DNA from 2 places in the Thalassotalea sp. Y01 genome. Region 2 is predicted to be linked to the other one. Evidence: predicted binding sites of a transcription regulator. Region 2 holds the regulator's gene; the other holds the start of a gene.
The links. The regulator ArgR, encoded in region 2, controls arginine synthesis, uptake and breakdown. The targets are predictions, from matches to a motif close to ANTGAATANNTATTCANT.
Positions count from the first base shown of each region.

Region 1: the regulator ArgR is predicted to act here: its motif matches at 2,698-2,715, upstream of argC (N-acetyl-gamma-glutamyl-phosphate reductase).

Region 1 covers NZ_JABBXG010000007.1:197,639-202,505, reverse strand. The annotation lists gene HII16_RS11915 (ornithine carbamoyltransferase) at 1-855, opposite strand, end outside; gene argB (acetylglutamate kinase) at 892-1,668, opposite strand; gene argC (N-acetyl-gamma-glutamyl-phosphate reductase) at 1,661-2,686, opposite strand; gene argE (acetylornithine deacetylase) at 2,922-4,082, shown strand; gene metF (methylenetetrahydrofolate reductase) at 4,145-4,867, opposite strand, start outside.
Region 2 covers NZ_JABBXG010000003.1:174,287-179,153, reverse strand. The annotation lists gene rsmA (16S rRNA (adenine(1518)-N(6)/adenine(1519)-N(6))-dimethyltransferase RsmA) at 1-405, shown strand, start outside; gene apaG (Co2+/Mg2+ efflux protein ApaG) at 419-805, shown strand; gene HII16_RS05675 (symmetrical bis(5'-nucleosyl)-tetraphosphatase) at 808-1,620, shown strand; gene HII16_RS05670 (Dyp-type peroxidase) at 1,691-2,614, shown strand; gene argR (transcriptional regulator ArgR) at 2,673-3,143, opposite strand; gene mdh (malate dehydrogenase) at 3,495-4,433, shown strand; gene HII16_RS05655 (TlpA disulfide reductase family protein) at 4,562-4,867, opposite strand, start outside.

The DNA of each region.
Region 1 (4,867 bases), on a different contig from region 2:
TAAGAAAGCCAATGACTTATCCGAATCAAAAACCTCTGTGGTTACCTCTTGCTCTAAGTGTGCAGGCTGACAATGCATTAACGCGCTCGCGCCTGCCTTTTCCATCAGTGTTTTGTTGACCTGATATGGCATAAAGGTTTGCAGTATTTGCTCAACCTTGGTGTTATCTCCCATAGATATCCAAGTATCGGTATAAATCACCTGTTGCTCTGCTGCAGCATTAATGTCAGTGGTAATGGTTAACGTGCTGCCGTTGGCCTTTGCCAAGGCTTGCGCTTTATCAACCATTTTGGCACAAGGCTCATAACCAACCGGCGAAATAACCGTGACGTTGACGCCAAGCACTGGCCCCATAAGCATTAATGAATTTGAGACATTGTTACCATCACCGATATAACACAGATTTAATCCGTTAAGTTGACCAAAGGTTTCGGTTAAAGCCATGTAATCAGCCAAAGCCTGACACGGGTGATATAAATCACTTAAGGCATTGATAACTGGAATACCTGCGTGCTCCGCCATCTCATCGAGTACCGATTGTTTGAACACACGGGCAACAATGGCATCGCTCCAACACGCTAAGTTTTTGGCAACGTCTTTAACCCGTTCACGCTCACCTAATTGGCCATTTTGCTGACCTAAATATAAGCTATGACCGCCCAATTTATTAATGCCAAAATCAAAACTAACATGAGTTCGCAAGGATGGTTTTTCAAACAACATAGCAACGGTTTTACCGGCTAGGGCATTTTGGTATTTTGGTAAGTTATTTTTAATATCAATCGCTTGCGTAATTAACTGGGTTAATTGCGTATTATCAAAATCACTATCTGCAAGAAAATGTTGCATCGACATATGTATCTTCCTGTTATTAAGAAAATTTATTAAGTTTTAAAGTGTAGGAATAATGCGGGTGCCAAACTCGCCATTACTGTTTAACACAAACAGTTTTTCAGGCGATTTCCAACTGGCAACCGCGATACTTCGTCGTAATCGGTTGGCTGCAGCAAATGCAGCGTTAACTTTAGCGATCATGCCACCGGCAATGACGCCTTGTTCGATAAGGTGTTTGGCTTGCTCACCATCAAGTGTAGCAAGGTATTTTTGATCGGCACCTTTAACCCCGGCGACATCAGTTAACAACACCAAATCAGCATTGAGTAACTCACTGATAGCCACCGCTGCATCATCGGCATTCACATTAACTAACGTGCCATTGTCTAAGCTGCCAATAGAACTGATTAACGGCAAACAGTTTGCCGCGACTAATGAATTTAACAAGCTCGCATTGCCCGCTTGAGGTATACCAACACAACCTAATTTGGGGTCAGCAGGCAAACACACAATGGACTGTCCATCATGCAATGCTAAGCCGACTGTTTTTAAACCACTATGGTTCGCTATTGCCACCATATGCTTATTAACCGTACCCGCTAAGGCGCCGCTAATAACCGCCATATGAGCCTGTTCGCTTACCCGTAAGCCATCGATTTTTTTACTGACAAATCCAGCTTGTTGCAACATATCATCAGCCACACAGCCACCGCCATGGACGATAATAACGCCACGGTCTTGTTGTAACTGGCTAACAACCTTAAATAAATCTGACAGAGCCTGATCAGACTCCATTATCGCTCCACCAATCTTAATAACCAGAGGCCTAGTCATGCTGACCTCCAAGTAATGCTAAGGTCGGTTGCAAGCCAAAACTAATATTAAAACATTGCACCGCTTGTGACGCCGCGCCTTTTAATAAGTTATCAATGGCGCAACTAACCACCAAAACGTGTAACGATTCATCATATTGCCAATAAATGTTGGCAAACGGCGTATTGGCAACATCATCGATTTGCGGCCAGCTTTTACTGATACGCACCAATGGCGTGTGTTGGTAACACTGCTCAAACGCCATATCTACCTGTTGTTTAGTCACAGTGTCTTGCAAGTTAAGGGTTACCGTTGCCATTAAGCCACGTTTAAACGGCGCAATATGAGGATTAAAAATGACCTGAGCACCGGCTTCTTGGCTTATTTCAGGCTGATGGCGATGCTGTAATATATTGTAGGCTTTTAGGCTTAACTCATTAAAGCTGGTTGCTAATGACGCTTTGCGACCAGCACCACTGACGCCACTGATACCATTGACAACGATTAAGCCATCTTTTTGCTGTAAGCCGGCATCGATTATTGGTTTTAATGACAATAAACTGGCGGTTGGATAACAACCAGGCACGGCAACAATATGAGTTTCAGCGATGGCTTGCTGATTAAATTCGGCCAATCCATATACCGCTTGTTGCAACAAGTCGGTATGTTGGTGAGCAAAACCATAATATTTAGGATAATCGTCGGCGTCTTGCAGACGAAAGGCACCGGACAAATCAAACACTTTAACGCCTGCATCGACAAAAGCATTCGCCCACTGCTGTGAATATTCATGAGGAGTGGCAAAAAACACCGCATCAATTTCAGATTGGTGATCTTTTAACCATGCCGCTGAAAAAGCCTGAAGAGGCAGATCACAAACACCCTGCATCGCCGGATATAACTCGCTGAACTCAAGATCTGCTGATGCACTATTTTCAGATACAAGTAATTGCAAAACATCCACTTGGGGATGCTTTGTTAGGATTTTAACTAATTCAGCGCCGGCATAGCCACTAGCACCTATAATTGCAACTTTCACTTAACCTCTCACTTGCAATTTTATTCAACAAGAATAAATGTATGATTTCTATCAGCAGGGTATTATCCGCGATCCACATCCGCTCTGGCTACTATTTATACAAAACGGTTACAATAAAATCCGACAACCTATGGTCTTTACCCAGAAGCTTGATTAAACTGTCCAAAGAAAGATAACAGCGATAATATACTTATGCAATAAAAAAGCATAAGTATTTGCAATAAAGAGTAAGTAAATGTCAACAATTGTAAAGCTACCCAATTTTCAGCAAGCACTTAGTGAATTAATCGCCAGCCCATCGATCAGTGCTGATTCTGCATCACTCGACCAAAGTAACTTGGCGGTAATTGAAATATTAGCGACTTGGTTCAAGGATCTAGGCTTTGCAGTGAATATTCAAAAAGTGCCTGGAACCAACAATAAATATAATTTGCTGGCTAAGATAGGCAGCGGCGAAGGTGGCTTATTACTGTCCGGCCATAGTGATACCGTGCCTTTCGATCAACAAGGCTGGAACAGCGACCCGTTTGCTATACATGAGAAAGACGATAAGTTTTTTGGATTGGGTACCTGTGACATGAAAGGCTTTTTCGCGTTTATCTTGCAAGCCTGCAAGCAGCTACCATTAACCAAGCTAACAAAGCCGTTATATATTCTTGCCACAGCCGATGAAGAGACAACCATGGCTGGTGCACGCTTTTTCATCGAACAACAATTGGCCAAACCCGATGTGGCAATTATTGGCGAACCGACCAACTTAAAGCCGGTAATTATGCACAAAGGACATATGTCTCATCGTATTACGGTGGTTGGCAAGTCAGGCCATTCCAGCCAACCGGCGAAAGGCATTAATGCCATTGAAATCATGTTCGAGATTATTAAGAGCTTAATGACCTTAAAGCAAGAGCTTAAACATCAATATCAAAACACTGCCTTTTCAGTTACTGAGCCGACCTTAAATTTTGGTGCTATAAAAGGTGGTGACAGTGCTAATCGAATTTGCGGCGATTGCTACTTAGATATCGATTTACGAGCGTTACCTGGTATCAAAGATGAAGAGCTGCTGTTTTGGTTAAGTGAGGCATTAAAAGCAACGGCAGAGAAATATCCCGGTAGAGTTAACATGCAGGAATTGCATGCCAGCTCCCCTGCCTTCGCTGAAAATGAGTCCAGTGAGTTGGTTCACGTCGCTGAAAAACTCTCTGGGCATTGTTGTCAGGCGGTAAATTACGCTACCGAAGCGCCGTTTATTCAGCAATTAGGTTGCCAAACCATTGTCTTAGGCCCAGGTTCGATTGAGCAAGCACATCAAATAGATGAATTTTTAGCATTCGATCAAATCAAGCCAACGGAAAAAATCTTATTGGATTTTATCCAACACTATTGCCTGCGATAAACGAAAAGGACAGTTTGTCATGTAAACAAACTGTCCCTGTGAGATAGCACTATGTAGATTGCTTAACCTTGTTGCGGGCGAATACCTAAGGTGTGACAAATTGCATAGGTTAATTCGGAACGATTTAGCGTATAAAAATGAAAGTCATTAACCCCTTCACTACGTAATATCTTCACCTGCTCCATGGCGATATTGGCACCAACCATGTTTCGCGTTGTCGGGTCATCATCGAGTCCCTCGTACAATTTGCCCATCCAATCTGGAACGTGCACGTTAGTTAACCCTGCAAAGCGTTTTAAAGTGGCAAAATTTGATACCGGCAAAATGCCCGGTACAATCTCGACATCAATACCAACCGCAACACAACGGTCTCGAAAACGTAAATAGGCGTCTATATCAAAAAAGAATTGCGAGATAGCACGCGTCGCGCCAGCATCAATTTTTCGTTTCAAGTTGACCAAATCAAATTGCGCATTAGGCGATTCGGGGTGGGTTTCTGGATAGGCGGCAACAGAGATTTCAAAGTCAGCGACCCCTTTTAATACCTCGACTAAGTCGCTGGCATACATATTTGGTTTTTCACTGCTGTTTGGTAAATCACCACGTAACGCAACAATGTGACGAACACCGCTTTGCCAATAGTCTTTCGCAATATCGATTAACTCTTGTTTACTGGCATCAATGCAAGTCAAATGTGGCGCTGCAACTAAGCTAGTGTCACGTTGAATTCGTTTAATAACGCCATGTGTTCTATCTCGGGTACCACTGCCTGCCCCGTAGGTTAC
Region 2 (4,867 bases):
TTTATGCTGCAAAAAGAAGTGGTCAATCGTATGGCTGCAAGTCCTGACAGCAAAGCCTATGGACGTTTGTCTATTATGTGTCAGTATTACTGTAAAGTAATGCCTGTCATGGAAATTGGCCCAGAAGCGTTTCAGCCGCCTCCGAAGGTCGATAGTGCTATTGTCCGTCTGGTTCCGCGTGAACAAATAGAGCACCCTGCCCACGATATTAAGTGGTTAAATAGGGTTTGTACCGAGGCTTTTAATCAGCGTCGTAAAACCATTCGTAACAGCCTGAAAAAGCTACTCAGCGCTGAGCAATTAGAGCAATTAGGTATCTCGCCATCACTACGTCCTGAAAATATCAGCTTGCAGGAATACGTAAAAGTTGCTAATTATTTAGCAGAGAACCCGCCAAAAAAATAATAGTAGGGCAAAGATGAGCAGTAATGATCCAGGACAACTTGTCAAAGTCACAACCTCAGTAGATTTTATCGAGGAACAATCGGACAGTTACCAGAATCGCTTTGTATTCAGCTATACAATTACGATAGAGAATAATAGCGACAAGACTCTACAGCTTATTTCCCGCAGCTGGTTAATAACCGACGCCAATGGCCACAAAGTCACTGTTGAAGGCGATGGCGTCGTCGGCCAACAACCTATCTTAAACAGCGGTCAGCGTTACCGTTATTCAAGTGGTTCAATTATTAAGACCCCTATTGGTGCTATGGAGGGGTTTTACACCATGCGTGACCTCGACAAGAACCAATATCGCGTCGACATCCCAGTCTTCGGTCTCGCCGTTCCTAATATGTTGAACTAGTTATGGCGATATACCTGATAGGAGATATTCAGGGTTGCCATACAGAACTTCTGCAACTCGTAGACAAGATTAATTTTAATGCCAAAAAAGACCAGCTTTGGTTTTGCGGCGATCTTGTTGCCCGAGGACCAGACTCGTTAGCGACATTACGTTATATAAAAGGCTTAGGAAAAGCGGCGAAAACGGTATTAGGCAATCATGATTTGCATTTAATTGCCACTTACCATGGTATTGGCCGCGTCAATAAAAAAGACAAGCTTGAAGAGCTACTCAACGCCAAAGACTGTGCAGAGCTGATGGATTGGCTGCTGCAACAACCTCTCGTATTGCAACTTCCAGATGCCGATGCCTACTTAAGTCACGCCGGTTTACCACCGGAATGGACCCCGAAAAAAGCCTTAAAAATGTCGGCCTTTGTACAGAAAAAACTGCAAAGTAAGAAGCGTAAAAAGTGGCTACGGGATATGTATGGCGATTTCCCGAATAAATGGCAGCACGCCCATTCCGATATCGAAAAGTTTCGCTTCACAGTTAATGCCATGACTCGTATGCGCTTTTGTTATCAAGATGGTGGCCTAGAACTAAACTGTAAAGGTTCACCACAAACCAATCAAAACAAGCACTTACAGCCTTGGTATGAAGTGCAACAGAATTTAGCCAACGTTGATTGGATATTTGGTCATTGGGCGGCTCTTGAAGGCAATACCATAGCGAAAAATATCCATGCCATCGACACCGGTTGCGTATGGGGAGGAACACTCACCGCCCTACGTTGGCCCGATAAGAAACTTTTTCAGGTAAATGCTGCCAAATAATGCCCGTCTCGCTTTCTTAATTGTTCATTAATTCATATACTTAATTAAAAATATTAGCGAGTTAATAATGATGGCTATTGAGCAATTTGGCGTTTGTGCGGAACCGAATCTGCACAGTTACTACCTGATGTTTAACGTAACAGATAATAAAGATGCGTTTATTCGCAAGATTTTGGCAAAGCTTCCCGCCATGTTCGACGAATATGCTCACAATTTCTCCGAAGCTAACCTAAATACTGTTATCGCCATTGGTGCTAATTATTGGGATCGTTATTATCCTACTGCTCGCCCTAGCCAACTTAAAGCCTTTGAGCACATTCAAGTTGATAATCGCGTTGCACCGGCGACAAACTATGATCTGTACCTGCAAATTCGCAGTGACCGCGCCGATGTTAACCATGTTGTATCGACCAAAGTATGCGAAATGTTAGGCGATGCCGTAGAGTTAGTTGAACAAGTTAAAGGCTTTCGATATCTCGACGGTCGCGACTTAACCGGTTTTGTTGACGGTACCGAAAACCCCAAAGGATTACACAAACGCGAGGTTGCTCTTTTGGACGACAGCTGTGGTGACTTTAGCAAAGGCAGTTATCTGCATATCCAACGTTTTCGCCATAACTTTAAAGCATGGGAAGGCTTAGAAACAAAACAACAAGAAGATATTATTGGCCGTACCAAGGTTGATGATATTGAATACGCCTCAGAAGATAAAGCGCCAACGGCACACGTTAAACGTACCAATCTAAAAGATGCTGATGGCAATAGTATGGAAATACTCAGACAAAGCATGCCGTATGGTCATATGAAGAATCAAGGCCTGTTCTTCGTGTCATTTTGTTACACCCCAGTCAACTTTGAAGAGCAGTTAAAGAGCATGTATGCCGGTGATGAGCACGGCAACTACGATCACATCTTAAAATATACTCAAGCCGAAACAGGTGCATCTTTCTTTGTGCCGTCGATGGATTTATTAGAACAAGCCGCGGAACTTTAACTCATTAGAAAAAACAAAGGGCGCTTAAAGCGCCCTTTGTCATCGATTCTTGAATTGCCTAATTCATTTTCTGAAATAGCATAAACAATTTTTCTTTAATTGACTGTATATCATTAACCGAGGTTGGTGAGATAAAGATGGTATCATCGCCTGCAATGGTACCTAAAACGCCGTCGGCTTTGCCTAGTGAGTCCAGTAAACGAGCAATTAATTGTGCCGCGCCCGGACTGGTACGAACGATTAACATAACTTCATTAGACTCGATATCTAGCACTAATTGTTTGAGCGGACTTTTTGCCGTCGGCACACCAAGTTCAGCAGGTAAACAATAGACCATTTCCTGTCGGGCATTGCGGGTTCTGACCGCGCCAAACTTGCTTAACATACGTGAAACTTTTGACTGACTGACGTTATCAAAACCTTGCGCTTTAAGGGCTTCAACGATATCGCCCTGTGAACCAAACTGCTCTTGTTTTAGCAGATCTTTAAACGCATTGATTAAAGCTTCCTGTTTTTGCTGTGTGCTCATAAATTATTCTTTTGACCGTATTTTCGGTGTTTACTGGTGACAGTAATCACGTTAAAACAATTCCCCAATACCTAATGGTTAACGCTCATTTCGACTGAGTCTATTTGACCAAAGGTGTCCCAATTCTTGTCGTTTCTTATTGTAATGTTCAGTTTATATTACAAATATCGAGATTCTGAACTAAAGTATCATATCACCATAGCCCTATTGTTGACAAAAGTGTTTGTATTTTTAGTCTCAATTTTGTATCTTTTGTGCACTAAAAAATTAAAGTAATTACTCAATCTGGAATTATCGTCTAGATTGGCTGTTAAGTGATTACTAACACTCACATCATTTTGGAGAAATTCAATGAAAGTTGCCGTTCTTGGTGCAGCCGGTGGTATCGGTCAAGCCTTATCACTATTACTTAAAACTCAATTACCAGCAGGTTCAGAGTTATCTTTGTATGACGTAGCCCCAGTTGTTCCAGGTGTTGCCGTTGACTTATCTCACATACCTACTGATGTAACAGTTAAAGGTTACGGCGCTGATGATTTAGCGACTGCCCTATCAGGTTGTGACATTGTAATTATTCCAGCAGGTATGCCACGTAAGCCAGGTATGGACCGTGCTGACCTATTTGCTGTCAATGCTGGCATCATTAAGACACTTGCTGAAGGCATCGTTGCTAACTGTCCAAAAGCGCTTGTTGGTGTTATTACCAACCCAGTAAACGGCACTGTGCCAATTGTTGCTGAAGTTTTCAAAAAAGCAGGTACTTACGAAGCGAACCGCGTATTTGGTGTAACAACTCTTGATGTTATCCGTAGCGAAACCTTCATCGCTAAGCTAAAAGGCAAGTCGACTTCAGAGGTTAAAGTACCAGTAATCGGTGGTCACTCAGGTACAACTATTCTTCCTCTACTTTCACAAGTTGAAGGTGTTGAGTTTACTCAAGAAGAAATCGACGCACTAACACCACGCATCCAAAATGCTGGTACCGAAGTTGTTAACGCAAAAGCTGGTGGCGGTTCTGCAACACTTTCTATGGGTGCTGCAGCAGCTCGTTTTTGTTTATCACTGGTACGTGGTCTACAAGGTGAAGAAGGCGTTGTTGACTACGCATATGTTCAAGGTAACACTGGTGATGCTGAATACTTCGCACAACCAGTTGTACTTGGCAAGAACGGTGTAGAAGAGTACTTACCATACGGTGAGCTTAGCGCTTATGAGCAAAAAGCAAAAGACGACATGCTAGCGACTCTAAACAAAGATATCCAAGAAGGTGTTGATTTCATCAACGCGTAATCACTTGGTTGCTACGCAATAAAAAACGGTCGCAATAGCGACCGTTTTTATTTTCAAGGGGTCAGATGACTTGATTCAATTCAAGTCATCTGACCCCTTGAAAAATGATGAGTTTAACTGCTGGTCATTTACTGTTGTAATAGCTCGACCAATTCAGCTTCATATTGTGCCTGTTTGTTAACAAAAAAGCCGGTATGAGCTTGGACTATTTTGCCACTGCGATCATAAATGAAACTGCTTGGCATGCCTTTTAATTCAAACTTTTTTGCCAATCGGCCATCGGGATCGTAGATCACCGAAAAGTTTGCAGGGTGTTCGGCAATAAAGGCTTCCGCCATGGCCTGTTTCACATCAACGTTAACCGAAATTACCGTTAATCCTTGCTGCTGATATTTGTTCTGCATTTCATTCATCCAAGGAAAGGACTTTTTACA